DNA from 3 places in the Geodermatophilus sp. SYSU D00814 genome. Region 1 is predicted to be linked to each of the others. Evidence: riboswitches for the same ligand, from Rfam matches in the RefSeq annotation. Region 1 holds a riboswitch; each other region holds the start of a gene.

The links. Region 1 has a riboswitch for S-adenosylmethionine ahead of ACI780_RS00400 (GNAT family N-acetyltransferase). Riboswitches for the same ligand answer to the same signal wherever they lie in the genome.
Region 2: it holds a riboswitch for S-adenosylmethionine, as region 1 does, so the genes downstream of both, ACI780_RS16065 (bifunctional o-acetylhomoserine/o-acetylserine sulfhydrylase) here and ACI780_RS00400 (GNAT family N-acetyltransferase) in region 1, are expected to answer to the same signal.
Region 3: it holds a riboswitch for S-adenosylmethionine, as region 1 does, so the genes downstream of both, thrC (threonine synthase) here and ACI780_RS00400 (GNAT family N-acetyltransferase) in region 1, are expected to answer to the same signal.

Annotation. Positions count from the first base shown of each region.
Region 1 covers NZ_JBJGYP010000001.1:86,187-91,176, forward strand. Annotated here, with positions in the region: gene ACI780_RS00385 (ABC transporter substrate-binding protein) at 1-561, opposite strand, end outside; gene ACI780_RS00390 (amino acid ABC transporter ATP-binding protein) at 651-1,430, opposite strand; gene ACI780_RS00395 (amino acid ABC transporter permease) at 1,427-2,398, opposite strand; gene ACI780_RS00400 (GNAT family N-acetyltransferase) at 2,395-2,928, opposite strand; SAM riboswitch class IV at 3,176-3,290, opposite strand; gene ACI780_RS00405 (NAD-dependent succinate-semialdehyde dehydrogenase) at 3,445-4,896, opposite strand.
Region 2 covers NZ_JBJGYP010000019.1:72,014-77,003, reverse strand. Annotated here, with positions in the region: gene metX (homoserine O-acetyltransferase MetX) at 1-1,077, opposite strand, end outside; gene ACI780_RS16065 (bifunctional o-acetylhomoserine/o-acetylserine sulfhydrylase) at 1,079-2,371, opposite strand; SAM riboswitch class IV at 2,414-2,531, opposite strand; gene ACI780_RS16060 (NAD(P)H-dependent flavin oxidoreductase) at 2,553-3,599, opposite strand; gene ACI780_RS16055 (hypothetical protein) at 3,641-4,129, opposite strand; gene ACI780_RS16050 (mechanosensitive ion channel family protein) at 4,126-4,990, opposite strand, start outside.
Region 3 covers NZ_JBJGYP010000043.1:2,179-7,168, reverse strand. Annotated here, with positions in the region: gene ACI780_RS22460 (ABC transporter permease) at 1-867, shown strand, start outside; gene ACI780_RS22455 (HAD family hydrolase) at 896-1,717, opposite strand; gene ACI780_RS22450 (hypothetical protein) at 1,744-2,667, opposite strand; SAM riboswitch class I at 2,792-2,918, shown strand; gene thrC (threonine synthase) at 2,931-4,208, shown strand; gene ACI780_RS22440 (cold-shock protein) at 4,420-4,620, shown strand; gene ACI780_RS22435 (hypothetical protein) at 4,810-4,959, shown strand.

The DNA.
Region 1 (4,990 bases):
GATGGTCAGGCCGGCGACGTCGGCCGGCTCGTCGACGACCAGGCCGGAGCCGGTGCGCGCCTGGAAGGCGAGCTCGTCGACGCGGTAGGAGGAGAAGTCGAACAGCTCCTTGCGCTCCTCGGTCACCGTGACGTTGGCGATCGTGACCTCCACGTCCCCGGACTGGGTGGCCAGCGGCCAGTTGGACCAGTCCGTGGTCACCAGCTCCAGGTCCAGCCCGAGGCCGTCGGCGACGAGCTGGGCGATGTCGGGCTCGTTGCCGATGACCGTCGCGTTGTCGTCGGCCAGGAAGCTCAGCGGCGCGGTGAAGGCGCCGACGGCGACGGTCAGGACGCCGTCCTCGGCGACCTGCGGCGGCAGCAGGGCGACCGCCTCGTCGCTCTCGGTCGTGCGCACGCGGTCCTGCTCGGGGCTGGTGTCCACCGCCAGCGCGCTGCTGCCGGTGTCCTCCTCCGCGCGGGCCTCCTCGATGTCCGCGGCGCTGCTGCAGGCGCTCAGCGCGAGGAGGGAGGCAGCGGCCAGGGCGGTGGCGAGCGGGACTCGTCGGGTACGGGCGATCACGGTCGTTCTCTCTTCCGGCAGGGGCACGCGGGCGCGTGCCGGCGACGGGCGGCGCGCGCTGCGCCGTCCGGGGGTGGGGACGGGGAGGGTCAGAGGACCTGCGCGAGGAAGGCGCGGGTCCGTTCGTGCGCGGGGTGGTCGAGCACCTGCTGCGGCGCGCCGGCCTCGACGATGCGGCCGTCGGCCATGAAGACCACCCGGTCGGCGGCCCGGCGGGCGAAGCCGACCTCGTGGGTGACGACGATCATCGTGGTGCCGCCGCGGGCGAGGTCCTCGATGACGCGGAGCACCTCGCCGACGAGCTCGGGGTCCAGCGCCGAGGTGGGCTCGTCGAACAGCAGCACCGCCGGGTGCATGGCCAGGGCCCGGGCGATCGCGACCCGCTGCTGCTGCCCGCCGGACAGCTGCCGGGGGTGGGCCCCGGCCCGGTCGGCGAGGCCCACGCGGGCGAGCAGCTCGCGGGCCTCCGCCTCGACCTCGGCGCGCGGCCGGCCCTGCGCCGAGACCGGCGCCTCCACCACGTTCTCCAGCGCGGTGAGGTGCGGGAACAGGTTGAAGGACTGGAAGACGAACCCGAACCGGGTGCGCTGCCGGAGCAGGTCCTTCTCCTTGAGCTCGTGCAGGGTGTCGCCCCGGCGGCGGTAGCCGACGAGCTCGCCGTCGAGGGCGACGAAGCCGCGGTCGACCTTCTCCAGGTGGTTGATGCTGCGCAGCAGCGTCGACTTGCCCGACCCGGAGGGCCCGAGGACGACGGTGACCGTGCCGGGCTCGACGACCAGGTCGACGCCGTGCAGCACCTCGACGCCCGCGTAGGACTTGTGCACGCCGTGGACCTCGACCCGCCCGCGGCGGGCGGCGACCGTGGTCACCGGGACACCTCGCGGGCCGGACGGACGCGGGCGAGGCCCGCGGTCAGGTTGGCGCGCAGTCGCTGCAGCGGCGTCGGGGGCAGGGTGCGGAGGGCGCCGCGGGCGTAGTACCGCTCCACGTAGTACTGGACGACCGTGACGACCGTGGTGAGGACGACGTACCAGACGGCGGCCACCAGGAGCATCGGCAGCACCCGCTGGGTGCGGCCGTAGATCACGCTGACGGTGTAGAAGAGCTCGCCGAGCGCCAGGACGTAGACGATCGAGGTGCCCTTGAACAGGCCGATCACCTCGTTGACCGCCGTCGGCACGATCGAGCGCATCGCCTGCGGGAGGACGATGCGGGTGGTCTGCCGGCGCTTCGGGATGCCGAGCGAGGCGGCGGCCTCCAGCTGGCCCTGGTCGACGCTGAGGATCCCGGCCCGGACGATCTCCGCCGAGTAGGCCGCCTGGTGCAGGGCCAGGCCCAGGACGGCCGCGCCGAACTTGTCGATCAGCGAGAGCGTCTCGACGCTGGCGAACGACGGGCCGAACGGGATGCCGACGTCCAGCGACCGGTAGAGGTAGGCGAGGTTGTACCAGAGCAGCAGCTGCAGGATCAGCGGCACCGAGCGGAACACCCAGGTGTAGCCCCAGCTGACCGCCTGCAGCAGGGGCGAGCGGGACAGCCGCATGAGCGCCAGCACCGTCCCGAGCGCGAAGCCCAGCACGGCGGTGATCAGCGTCAGCTGCACCGTCGTCCAGACGCCGCGGACGATCGACTCCTCGGTGAGGTAGGCGCCGACGACGTCCCACTCCCACCGGGGGTTGGTCACCAGCGAGTTGACGACCATCGCGAGGAGGACGGCGACGACCGCGGTGGCCACCCACCGCGCCGGGTGCCGGGCGGGCACGACCCGCAGCCGGTCGTAGGGCGTCCCGCCCGCCGGTGGCGCGGCGGTGTCGGAGCGGGGCAGCAGGGTGGTCACGCCCCACCTCCCGGCAGCTGCTTGTCGAACGCGTACACGCGCTCGGCGACGGGCAGCCGGCTCAGCACGGCCAGGTCGGTGGGACGGGGCACGGCCGGGTCGAACAGCGGGGTCCAGCCGGCCGTCAGGTACAGCGCCTTGGCCTCGGGCTGGCGCGGGCCGGTGGTGAGGAACAGGCGCGAGTAGCCGCGTGCCGCCGCGCGCGTCTCGAGCTCGGCGAGCACCTGCCGCGCCAGGCCGCGGCGGCGGTGGGTGGCCGCCGTCCACATGCGCTTCACCTCGGCGGTGCCGGGGTCGGCGTGCCGGCGGTAGGCGCCACCGGCGACGGGTGTGCCGCCGGCCAGCAGGAGCACCAGCTCGCCGTCGGGCGGCAGGAACTCCTCGACCGGGTAGCGGGTCAGCTCCTCGTGGGCACCGCCGAACAGGTCGCCGTAGCGGGCGTCGTACTCGGCGGCGAGCTCGGCGAACAGGGGCGCGGCCAGGGGGTCGTCGGGGTGGACGGAGGCCACCTCGAGCGGTGGTGCGGACATGACGGAGCTCCTGACAGGAACAGGTGAGGGTGTGGCCGTCCTGCAGGGCCCCGCTGCGAGCGTGCGAGCAGCGGGGGGCAGGAGGGTCCTTCTACGGTCGGGAGGTCAGGAGGTCAGCGACAGAGCGCGCTGTCGGTGCGGTGCAGGTCGACGGTCGGTCGGCCGACCAGGTCGAGCGAGAGGGCGCGCACGCTGCTCGTGCTCCCGTGTCCCACGGCTGGGCTCCTCTGTCGGGCCCCGGGAGGGGCGGCTGGACTTGCGGGGCGCACGGTGCGCACCCGCCTGGTCGTCACCCGGGGCACCCCGTCCCAGCGGAGGGTTGCCGGTCAGCGAGCCGGGGCTTGACGCTGACGCTCTGGACCTGCGCGTCAATCTAGGCGCCGCCGGTAATCCCGTCAATTCCCATCGACTTGGTGCAGATCGGACCGGCCCACGGTGGCCCTCCGCGGCGCACACCCCCTGCCGACGGCCCACGAGGACCTCACCCCGTGGTCAGGTCGGCGTGGGTGCCGAGCGTCAGACCGCGATGCCGACGAGCTTGGTGTCGAGGTACTCGTCGATGCCCTCGTAGCCGCCCTCACGCCCCAGCCCGCTGGCCTTGACGCCGCCGAAGGGAGCGGCGGCCGACGTCGGGTTGATGTCGTTGACGCCCACCATCCCGAAGCGCAGCTTCTCGGTCACCCGGATCGCGGTGGACAGGTCGTTGGTGTAGACGTACGCGGCCAGGCCGTACTCGGTGTCGTTCGCTCGCGCGACGACCTCGTCCTCGTCGTCGAACGGGGTGACCGCGGCGATGGGGCCGAAGGTCTCCTCGCGGGAGACCAGCATGTCCGGCGTCACGTCGGCCAGCAGCGTGGGCGAGAAGAAGGTCGTGCCGGCGAGCCCCTCGACCTGCAGCCGCTCGCCCCCGGCGACGACCCGGGCGCCCCGGGTCCGGGCGTCGTCGACCTGCGCCTCCATCTTGGCGACGGCGCGCTCGTCGATCAGCGGGCCGACGGAGATGCCCTCCTGGTCGCCGCGACCGACCCGCAGCGCCGCGATCCGCTGCTCGAGGGTGGCGACGAAGGTGTCGTAGAGGGAGCGGTGGACGTAGATGCGGTTCGGGCTGATGCACGCCTGGCCGGTGTTGAGGAACTTGACCAGCGCGGCCCCCTTGGCCGCCCGCACCGGGTCCGCGTCACCGAAGACGATGAACGGCGCGTGCCCGCCCAGCTCCACCGAGACCCGCTTGAGCGTGGCGGCGGCCTTCGCCACCAGCACCTTCCCGACGGCGGTGGAGCCGGTGAAGGTCAGCTTCCGGACCACCGGGGAGTCCAGCAGCGCGTCGCCGACCTCCGCCGGGCGGCTGGTGGTGACCATGTTGACCACCCCGGCGGGCAGCCCCGCGTCGACGAGCACCTGCACGGTCGCCACCGCGCAGAGCGGGGTCTGCTCGGCGGGCTTGAGCACGGAGGTGCACCCGGCGGCGACGGCGGGGGCGAGCTTGCGGGTGAGCATCGAGACCGGGTAGTTCCACGGCGTGATGGCCGCGACCACGCCGACCGCCTGGCGCATCGTCACGAACCGCTGGTCGGCCCGCGCCGAGGGGATCGTGACACCCCCGACGCGCTTGGCCTCCTCGGCGAACCAGGCCAGGAAGTCCGCCGCGTAGGCGACCTCGTTCATCGCCGCCTTGAGCGGCTTGCCCTGCTCCCGGGTCATCAGCGCGGCCAGGTCCCTGCGCCGCTCCCGCATCAGGACGTCGGCCCTCGCGAGGACCGCCGCGCGCTCGTAGGCGGTCGCGCCCGACCAGGCCGGCAGCGCTCGCTCCGCGGCGGCGATCGCGGCGGCGGTGTCGGTCCGGTCGCCGTCGCTCGCCCGGCCCAGGACCTCGCCGGTGGCCGGGTTCGTGACGGGGAACGTCGCGCCGCCGTCGGCGGGGCGCCACTCCCCGTCGACGTGGATCGTGCGACCTGGCTCCTGCGTCATGGCGCCCACCTCACTGGCTGACCGATCCGAGGACCGGGGTCGGGTCCGCGGCGCCGTTCCGCCGCCGGGCGATGGTGTCACCCGCGGACCGGGC
Region 2 (4,990 bases), on a different contig from region 1:
GCCCAGCAGCTCGCGCACCAGCGCGCCGACGGCGTCGGCCTCGATGAGGAACCCGTCGTGCCCGTACGGCGAGGAGATCACCCGCAGCGGCACCCCCAGCCCGTCGGCCACCCGCTGCTGCAGGTCCAGCGGGTAGAGCCGGTCGCTGTCCACCCCGGCGACGACGGCGCGCGCGGTCACCCGGGCCAGCGCCGCCTCCACCCCGCCCCGGCCGCGGCCGACGTCCCAGGTGTTCATCGCCTCGGTGAGCACCAGGTAGCTGCCGGCGTCGAAGCGGCGGGTGAGCTTGTCGGCGTGGTGCTCCAGGTAGGAGGCGACGGCGAACCGGCCGTCGTCCTGCACGGTCGCGCCGAAGCGCTCCTCGAGCTCCAGCGCGCTGCGGTAGGTCAGGTGCGCGATCCGCCGGGCGACGCCGAGCCCGGCGGACGGGTCGGCGCGGATGGCGGCCTGCTGGGTGGTCTGCGTGCCGAGCTGGTCGGCGGTGACCGCGGCGCCCGAGGCGAGGAAGAACAGCCCGGCCACCCGGTCGGGCAGTGCCACCGCCCACTCCAGCGCCCGCATGCCGCCCATCGACCCGCCGACGACGGCCGCCCACCGGCGCACCCCCAGCGCGTCGGCCAGCGCCGCCTCGACCAGGACCTGGTCGCCGACCGTCACCTCGGGGAACCGCGACCCCCACGGGGAGCCGTCGGGCGCCGTCGACGACGGTCCGGTGGTCCCCTGGCACCCGCCGAGCACGTTGGCGCAGACGACGAAGAGCCGGTCGGTGTCCAGCGGCGCGCCCGGCCCGACCAGCGACGCCCACCAGCCGGGTGTCGGGTGGCCGGGCCCGGCGGGGCCGGTGACGTGGCTGTCGCCGGTGAGCGCGTGCTCGACCAGCACCGCGTTGCCGCCGTCGGGGGCGAGCGTCCCCCACGTCTCGTAGGCGACCCGGACGCCGGGCAGCACCCCACCGCGCTCGAGGCGGACCGGTCCGTCCAGGTCGAGGAACAGCCGGTCCCCGGCGGGGTCGCCGTCGCGCCACCCGCCGGTGCGCGGCGGGGTGCGGGACCCGGGGAGGTCCCGCACCCCCGTCACGTCAGGCTCCCTTGGCGGCGCGGAACCCGGCCTCGAGGTCGGCCAGGACGTCCTCGATCCCCTCCAGGCCGGCGGCCAGCCGCACCAGGCCCGGGGTGACGCCGGCGGTCAGCTGCTCGTCGGCGGTCAGCTGCGAGTGGGTCGTGGACGCCGGGTGGATGACCAGGCTGCGCACGTCGCCGATGTTGGCCACGTGGCTGTGCAGCTCCAGCCCCTCGACGAACCGCTTCCCGGCCTCGATGCCGCCGCGGATCTCGAAGGCCAGCACCGCGCCGGCGCCCTTGGGGGCGTAGCGCTGCTGGGCGGCGTGCCACGGCGAGGACGGCAGGCCGGCGTAGTGCACCGCCTCCACCTCGTCGTGCGCCTCGAGGAACTCGGCCACCCGTTGGGCGTTGGCCACGTGCCGCTCCATGCGCAGCGACAGCGTCTCGATGCCCTGCACCACCAGCCAGGCGTTGAACGGGCTGATCGCCGGTCCGAGGTCGCGCAGCAGTTGCACCCGCGCCTTGAGCGCGTAGGCCGGCGCGCCGAGGTCGGCGTAGACGACGCCGTGGTAGGTGGGGTCCGGCGTGGTGAACCCGGGGAACTTCCCGGACGTCCAGTCGAACCCGCCGCCGTCGACGATGACGCCGGCGATCGCGGTGCCGTGCCCGCCGAGGTACTTGGTGGCCGAGTGCACGACGACGTCGGCACCGTGCTCGAGCGGGCGCACCAGGTACGGCGTGGCGATGGTGTTGTCGACGATCAGCGGCACGCCGTTGCGGTGCGCCACCTCGGCCACGGCGGCGATGTCCAGGACGTCGCCCTTCGGGTTGCCGATGGACTCGCCGTAGAACGCCTTGGTGTTCTCGCGGACCAGCGCCTGCCAGTTCTGCGGGTCGTCGGGCTCCTCGACGAAGGACACCTCGACGCCGAGCTTGGGCAGCGAGTGGTGCAGCAGGTTGTACGTGCCGCCGTAGAGCGAGGCGGAGGCGACGACGTGGCTGCCGGCCTCGGCGACGTTGAGCAGCGCGAGGGTCTCCGCGGCCTGGCCGCTGGCCACCGCGAGCGCCGCGACCCCGCCCTCGAGGGAGGCGACGCGCTGCTCGAGCGCGTCCTGCGTGGGGTTCATGATCCGCGTGTAGATGTTGCCCAGCTCCGCCAGCGCGAACAGGTCCGCGGCGTGCTGGGTGTCGCGGAACTGGTAGCTGGTGGTGGCGTAGATGGGCAGCGCCCGGGCCCCGGTGGTGGGGTCGGGGCTGGTCCCGGCGTGGATCTGCCGGGTCTCGAAGCTCCAGCTCTTCGGGTCGGTCACGCGCCGTCTCCTCTCGTCCCGGAGGACCTGCGGCGCACAGGTGCTCCGTCCTTGCCGGGCGGCGGGCGCCGCACGGCCGGCTCTTCCCCTGGGAGCACCTCAGACGGAGGAAGAGGTTGCCGGGCAGCCAGCCAGGTGCTTCGCGCTGCCTCTCGTGAGCCTGGTCCGACGATAGCCGAGGTCAGCGACTCCCGGTCCCGGGGTACGGGCGGGCCAGGGCCGCGCGGGCGTCCTCGTCGAGGCGGCGCACCAGCTCGGCGGCGGGGACGGCCTCGACGAGGGGGTGGGCCTGCCCGGCCCACAGGTTGTAGCCGCCGTCGTCGCCGGCCCGCCGGGCGGCGGCGCGCAGCGGCGCGGTCAGGTGGTGCACCTCGGGGTAGGCCGCCGGCGCGGCGGCGGAGTGCTCGGTGAGGAACCGGTTGACCAGCCCGCGGGCGCGCCGGCCGCTGAAGGCCCGGGTGAGCGCCGTCCGCCCGTGCGTGGTCAGCGCCGCGCGGTGCTCCGGGGTGGTCCCCGCCTCGGGGCAGCAGAGGAACGCGGTCCCCAGCTGCGCGGCCTCGGCGCCGGCGACGAGCACCGCGGCGACGGCGGCGCCGTCGGGGATGCCGCCGGCGGCGACCAGCGGCAGGTCCACGGCCCGGGCGACCAGCCGCAGCAGCGGCAGCAGCCCGTACTCGCCCTCGCCGTCGCGGTCGGCGAAGCTCCCGCGGTGCCCGCCGGCCTCGACGCCCTGCACGACCAGCGCGTCGGCGCCGACGTCGCGGGCGGCGACCGCCTCCTCCGGGGTGGTGACGGTCACGAGCACGGTGGCCCCGGCGTCGTGCAGCGCGGCGACCGCGTCGGCGGGGGGCAGGCCGAAGGTGGAGGAGACCACCGGCACCCGCTCCTCGGCGAGCAGGGCGACCTTGTCCTCCCAGGCGTCGTCGTCGGCTCGGGGCTCGCCCAGCCCGACGCCCCAGCGGCGGGCCTCGGCGTCGAGCTCGCGGGCGTAGCGGCCCACGGCGCCGGCGTCACCGGGCGGGCCGGGCACGAACACGTTGACGGCGAACCGCTGCTGGGTCATCGCGCGGACGGCGTGGATCTCCTCGCGCACCGCCGCCGGCGTGCGGTAGCCGGCGGCCAGGCAGCCCAGCCCGCCCGCCTCGGACACGGCCGCGGCCAGGGCCGGGGTCGACGGCCCGCCGGCCATCGGGGCCTGCACGATCGGGCGGCGCAGCTCCAGGACCATGCCGGCCATCCTCCGCCCCGGCAGGGCCGGCCGGGCGCGGGTCAGCCCGGCGGGGAGACGGTCGTCGGCTCGGTGGCGGGGGCCGTCGGGGCCCGCGTGGTGGTCGGGACCGGCGGCTCCGACGGCGTCTCCCCGGGGGTGGTGGCCGGCGGCGTGGTCGGCGACGGGGCCGTGGTCGGCCCGGTCGTCGGCGGCTCGGTCGGCGGCGTCGTCGGGACGTCGGTCGTCGCGGGGGCCTCCGGAGCCGGCGGGGCGGTGGTGGCCGGCGGTGCGGGGGGCGGCGTGGTCACGGTCGTGGTGCCGGCCGGCGCGGTGCCGGCCGGGTCCGGGCGCACGTAGAGGTAGAGCAGCCCCAGGCCGAGGAACAGCACGACCAGGACCACCGTGGAGGTGCGGGCCCGCCCGATGTGTCCGGGCGTGCGGCGCAGCGCGGACAGGCCGAAGCGGCCGCGGCCGGCCGGGTCGCCGCCGGGGTGGGGCTCGGCGGCGGGCTCCGGACCGGGGGAGCGCGGGGCGCCGGGGACGGTCACGGCTTGGCCGCCGGCGCGGGTCGGGTCGCGACGGCCGGCTCGGGACTCGGGGCGAGGGTGAGCCCCGCCGCGGCGAAGGCCAGCACGATCCGCTCGCGCAGGTCGCGGCCCACCTCGAACTGCCGCCCGGGCAGCGTCCGGGCCACCACCCGCACGTTGACCTGGTCGAGGTCGATGCTCTCCACGCCCATGACGCTGGGCTCGTCGAGGAGCAGCCGGCGCAGCTCGGCGTCGGCGAACGCGTCCCGGCCGACGTCGTGGAGGATCTCGTTGACCCGGGTGACGTCGGCGCTGGTGGGCACCGGGACGTCGACCACCGCCCGCGCCCAGTCGCGGGAGAGGTTGGTGACCTTGACGATCTGCCCGTTGGGCACGGTCACCACCTCGCCGTCGGCCGAGCGCAGCCGGGTCACCCGCAGCGTGACGTCCTCGACGGTGCCCGCGGCCGGGTCGCCCCCGCCGGTGACGGCGATGGAGACGACGTCGCCGAAGCCGTACTGCCGCTCGGTGATGAGGAAGAACCCGGCGAGGACGTCGCCGACGATGCGCTGCGCGCCGAAGCCCAGCCCGACGCCGAGCACGGTGGCCGGCGCGACCAGCCCGGTGATCGGGACGCCGAGGCGGTCGAGCACGTAGAACGCCGCCACGGTGTAGACCAGCACGATCAGCGCCCACGTGATCACCTGGGTGAGCGAGTGCCGGTGCTTGGCGGCCTCCGAGCGCACCAGCACGTCGCCGCCGGTGGCGCGCGCGTCGATGCGGTCGGTGATCCGGGTGCCCACCCAGGTGGTGAAGCGGGCGACCAGCACCGAGCCCAGGATGATCAGCACGATCTCCAGGCCGCGGCCGGCGAGCCAGTCG
Region 3 (4,990 bases), on a different contig from region 1:
GCGACCGAGCACGTCCAGCCCACCGGCGCCGTCGCCGGCTACCGCCCCGAGCGCACGCTGCGGCTGCCGGTGGAGCTGCGCCGGCAGTTCAAGCGGCGGCGCACCCTCGGCGTGTTCGCGCTCATGGTGGCGCTGCCGCTGGTGCTCATCGCCGCGCTGCAGCTGGGCGCGAGCGAGGACGCGCAGGAGAACAGCCGGATCAACCTGGTCGACGTCGCCACCTCCAGCGGGCTGAACTTCACGCTGTTCGTGCTGTTCGCGACGACGGGGTTCTTCCTCGTCGTGGTCTACGCGCTGTTCTTCGGCGACACCGTCGCGAGCGAGGCGCAGTGGGGGTCGCTGCGCTACACGCTGGCCACCCCGGTCCCGCGGATGCGGCTGCTCCGGCAGAAGTGGCTGGCCGCGCTGGTGCTCGCGGTGGCCGCGCTGCTCACCCTCGCCCTGGTCGCGGTGGTGGCCGGCGGCATCGCGTTCGGGTTCGGCGACATCCGCACGCCGATCGGGGTGAGCCTCCCGCAGGGCGAGGGGCTGCTGCGGCTGGCCGGGATGCTCGGCTACCTGTCGGTGCACCTGCTCGTGGTCGGCTCGCTGGCGTTCTGGCTGTCCACCGTCACCGACGCGCCGCTGGCCGCCGTCGGCGGCGCGGTGTTCACCACGATCGTCTTCTCGATCCTCGACCAGGTCGAGCAGCTCGGGGCCGTCCGCGACTGGTTCCCCACCGCCGAGTCCTTCGCGTGGACCGACCTGCTGCAGACGCCGGTCGACTCCTCGGACCTCTTCCGCGGGGTGGTGCAGTCGCTGGTCTACGTCGCGGTGTTCACCGCGCTGGGCTTCCGCCACTTCTCCCGCCGCGACGTCACGAGCTGACCGTCGGCGGTCCGGGAGGACCGCGGTGTCACAGGCTCGCTCTCACCGCCTGGGCCCAGCCGACGCCCATCGCCCCGTCGGTCACCGACACGTTCGGGACGGCGGACAGGAGCGCCGCCATGCCGTCGACCTCGGCCCCGTTGGCGGTGATCCACAGCCGGCCGACGGCCGACGCCATGTCCAGGTCGCTCACGCTGTCGCCGACCGCCACCGCGTCGGCGGGGTCGAGGCCGCGCCGCTGCAGGTCCCAGGCGATGGCGGCGCCCTTGGAGATGCCGCGCGGCATGAGGTGGTAGACCCGCGCCAGCTGCCCCTCCGGGGCCAGCCGGAGCCGCGCCGAGGCCGGGATGGCGCCGTTGTCGTGCAGGGTCAGCCAGCCCAGGCCGCGCTCGGCGAGCCAGGTGTCGACGGCGACCGGGTCGACGTAGCCGCGCAGCAGCGCGTCGCCCTCGTGCGTGGCGTGCCAGGGCGCGTGCCACTCCAGCCGGCCGGGGTGGGCGGCGCACAGCGCCTCGACGACGCCGAGCCCGGCCATCACGTCCATCGGCGTGCGGCCGGCGTACTCGGCGGGCAGCGCGCCGGTGAGCTGGTGCCGCTCGCGACCGCCGCGCCAGGTGACCAGCGAGCCCAGCTCGGCGATGGCGCCCTCGGCGGCGAAGATCCGGCCGGCCTCGGTGACCTGGTCGGCGGTGCGCCCGCTGACGATGACCAGCTCGACGCCGGCGGTGTGCAGCTCCAGCAGCGCGGCCGCGGGCTCGGCGGTGGGGGAGCCGTCGGCGCCGTGCCAGAACGACCCCCGCGGGCCGACCATCGTGCCGTCGAGGTCGGTGTAGACGATGCGCGCTGCCACCCGCCCATCCTCACCTGCCGCCGTCGTCAGTCCGTACCGGCCCGGCAGGTCTCCACCGCGAACGTCTCCAGCCGGCGCCGGACCTCCGGGTCGGGGGTGACCACCACCGGGCGCGGCTCGGCGTCCCCGAGGGCGACCACGAGCCCGACCAGCCCGGTGCGGTAGCTCTCGCCGAGGGCGTGGACGTCGCACCGCGAGGGCCGCATGCGCAGCACCACCTCGACGGCGGGCTCGTCGTCCAGCGTGGGCAGCGGGCCGGTGGCGTCCACCGCGTACACGGTGTTCGACCCGACCCCGGTCACCCGCAGCGGGTCGCTGCCGGCCAGCCGGGTCAGCCGCACGGTCAGGTCCAGCGCGGGACCCTCGGCGCCGTCGACCTCCCGGACGCCGCTCGCCTCGATGCGGACCTGCCTCGCCAGTTCCTGCTCCGCGCAGTCGGCCTCGTGCAGCCGGGCGACCAGGCCGCCGTCGTCGAGGGGGACGTCGACCTGCCGCTGCGCCCCGGTGGCGTCGCGCAGCCGCACCACCCCGTGCGGCGGGCCGGGTGCGGTCGCGCAGTCGCTCGCGGCGGCCACCACGGGCAGCGCCAGCCCGGCGCCGGGGCGCAGCTCGGCGCCCCGCGGGTCGGCCGGTGCCGTCGGCACACCCGGGGCGACCAGGTCGAGCGCCTCGACGACGAGGCCGGCGTTGCCGGCGACGAGCTCCACCTGCAGGCGCCGGGCGGGCACGTCGCGCCGGTACTGCAGCAGCCTCCCGTGCAGTCCGGCGCCGGGCTCGCCGGCCACGGCGGCCAGCCCGGGCGCCGGGGCGGCGGAGCTGCTCGCCGGCGTGCCGGGAGGAGGTGCCGCCGCGGCCGGCCCGGCGTCCCCGCTCCCACAGCCGGTCACGGCCAGGACGAGCGCGACGGCCGGCCCGGCCCAGGGGCTGCGGTGTCCGCGACCGGGGTGCACGGCCCTCCTCGCGGGTGGGTGGGGGTCCGCATGGTGCGCCGGTGACCCGGGTCCTGTCGAGGGCCGGCCCGGCCGTGCCGCCGGCCGGGCCGGGTCCTCCGGGTGGGTAGAGTCGGCGGCGTTCCACTCATCCAGAGGGGCAGAGGGACACGGCCCGGTGAAGCCCCGGCAACCGCCGCACGCGACCTGCGCGCGGAAGGTGCCAATTCCGTCCCGCGCGGCTCGACGGCCCGTCGCGGGGAAGATGAGGAGGTAGTCGTCGCATGACCCTGACCGCCCCGCCCCCCACCGGGGTCCCCGCGAGTCCCGCGCGCGGCCTGGTCTGTCGCAACTGCGGTGCCACGTCCGGCCTGGTCGCCGAGCACGCCTGCGCGCAGTGCTTCGGCCCGCTGGAGGTCGACTACGACCCCGAGCGCATGCGCGCGGTCACCCGCGAGCAGATCGAGGCCGGCCCGCAGAACATCTGGCGCTACGCGGCGCTGCTGCCCGTCGGTCAGGACCCCGCCGACCGGGTCACCCTCGACCCCGGGCTCACCCCGCTGGTGCGCGCCGACCGGCTCGCCGCGGAGCTCGGCCTCACCGGTGGCCTGTGGGTCAAGGACGACTCGGGCAACCCCACGCACTCGTTCAAGGACCGCGTGGTGTCGCTGGCCGCCACGGCCGCCCGAGGCCTGGGCTACACGAAGATCGCGGCCGCCTCCACCGGCAACCTCGCCAACTCCGTCGCCGCGCACGCCGCCCGCGCCGGCCTGCCCTCCTACGTCTTCATCCCCGCCGACCTGGAGCCGGGCAAGGTCGTGCAGTCGGCGGTCTACGGCCAGACGCTGGTCGCCGTCGACGGCTCCTACGACGACGTCAACCGGCTGACCAGCGAGCTCGCGGAGACCGACGAGTTCGAGGACGCCGCCTTCGTCAACCAGAACGTGCGGCCCTACTACGCCGAGGGCTCCAAGACGATGGGGTACGAGATCGCCGAGCAGCTCGGCTGGCGGATCCCGGCCCAGGTCGTCATCCCGATGGCGTCGGGCTCGCTGCTGACCAAGGTGGACAAGGCCTTCCGCGAGCTCGTGGCCGCCGGGATCGTCGAGGACACCCCGTGGCGGGTCTTCGGCGCCCAGTCGGCCGGCTGCGACCCGATCGCCACCGCGTTCGACAACGGCTGGGACGTCGTCAAGCCGGTCAAGCCCACCGGGATCGCGAAGTCGCTGAACATCGGCAACCCCGCCGACGGCCCGTACGCGCTCGACGCGATCCGCCGCACCGGCGGCTCGGTCGGGCGGGTCGGCGACGAGCAGATCGTGCAGGGCATCCGCGACCTCGCCCGCACCACCGGCGTCTTTGCCGAGACCGCCGGCGGCGTCACCGTCGCCGTCCTGCGGCAGCTGGCCGAGGACGGGCGGCTGGACCCGGCGCAGGAGACCGTCGTCCTCAACACCGGCGAGGGCCTCAAGACCCTCGACCCGCTGACGCCGGTCGTCGGCCCCACCCACCGGATCGACCCGTCGCTGCGGTCGGCCCGGGCGGCGGGCCTCGTCGGCTGACGCGTACCGTCTGCGGGGAGCCGATCCGGCCGGGTGTCACCCCGTCGCCGGATCGTGGCCGGGTCGTGTGTCCAGGATCTCCCCGCGGCGACCTCGCTGTTGTACCGTCTCGCGCGGTCGTCAGTTCCACGCACGTGTCCACGGGCGGGAGAGCTGTACCCCGGCCCCCGGATCACGGGGACCGTCCGCACGCACGAACGTGGGAGCACACGTGGCACAGGGCACCGTGAAGTGGTTCAACGCCGAGAAGGGCTTCGGCTTCATCGCCGTCGACGGCGGGCAGGACGTCTTCGTCCACTACTCCGCCATCCAGATGGACGGGTACAAGAGCCTCGACGAGGGCCAGCGGGTCACCTTCGAGGTCGTCCAGGGCGAGAAGGGCCCCCAGGCCGACGGCGTGCGCGTCGCCTGAGCTGCCCAGCACCGAGCCGCGGCCCGGTCCCCGTCCCGGGGGCCGGGCCGTCGCCGTTCCCGGGAGACCGGCACCCCTCAGCCGGGCGCCGGCGGTGCTGGTCGCGCACGCCGCCGTCCTGGTCCTGCTGGCCGCGGTGTCCGTGGCGCTGACGCTCGCCGGCGGTCACGCCGGCTCCGGGCCGGTCCCGTGGGGCTGACCGCCTCCGAGGGGCACCTGGAGGCCGGCTGGACGTGGGCCGTCCTGCTCGGCCTGTCGCCCTACGGCTGGCTGCCGCTGGCGCCGCTGGTCCTCCTCGGCGCCGTGGTCACCGCGGTCCTCGCCCGCTTCGACGACTGAGGGACGGGCGCGGGAACAGCCCGGCCCCACC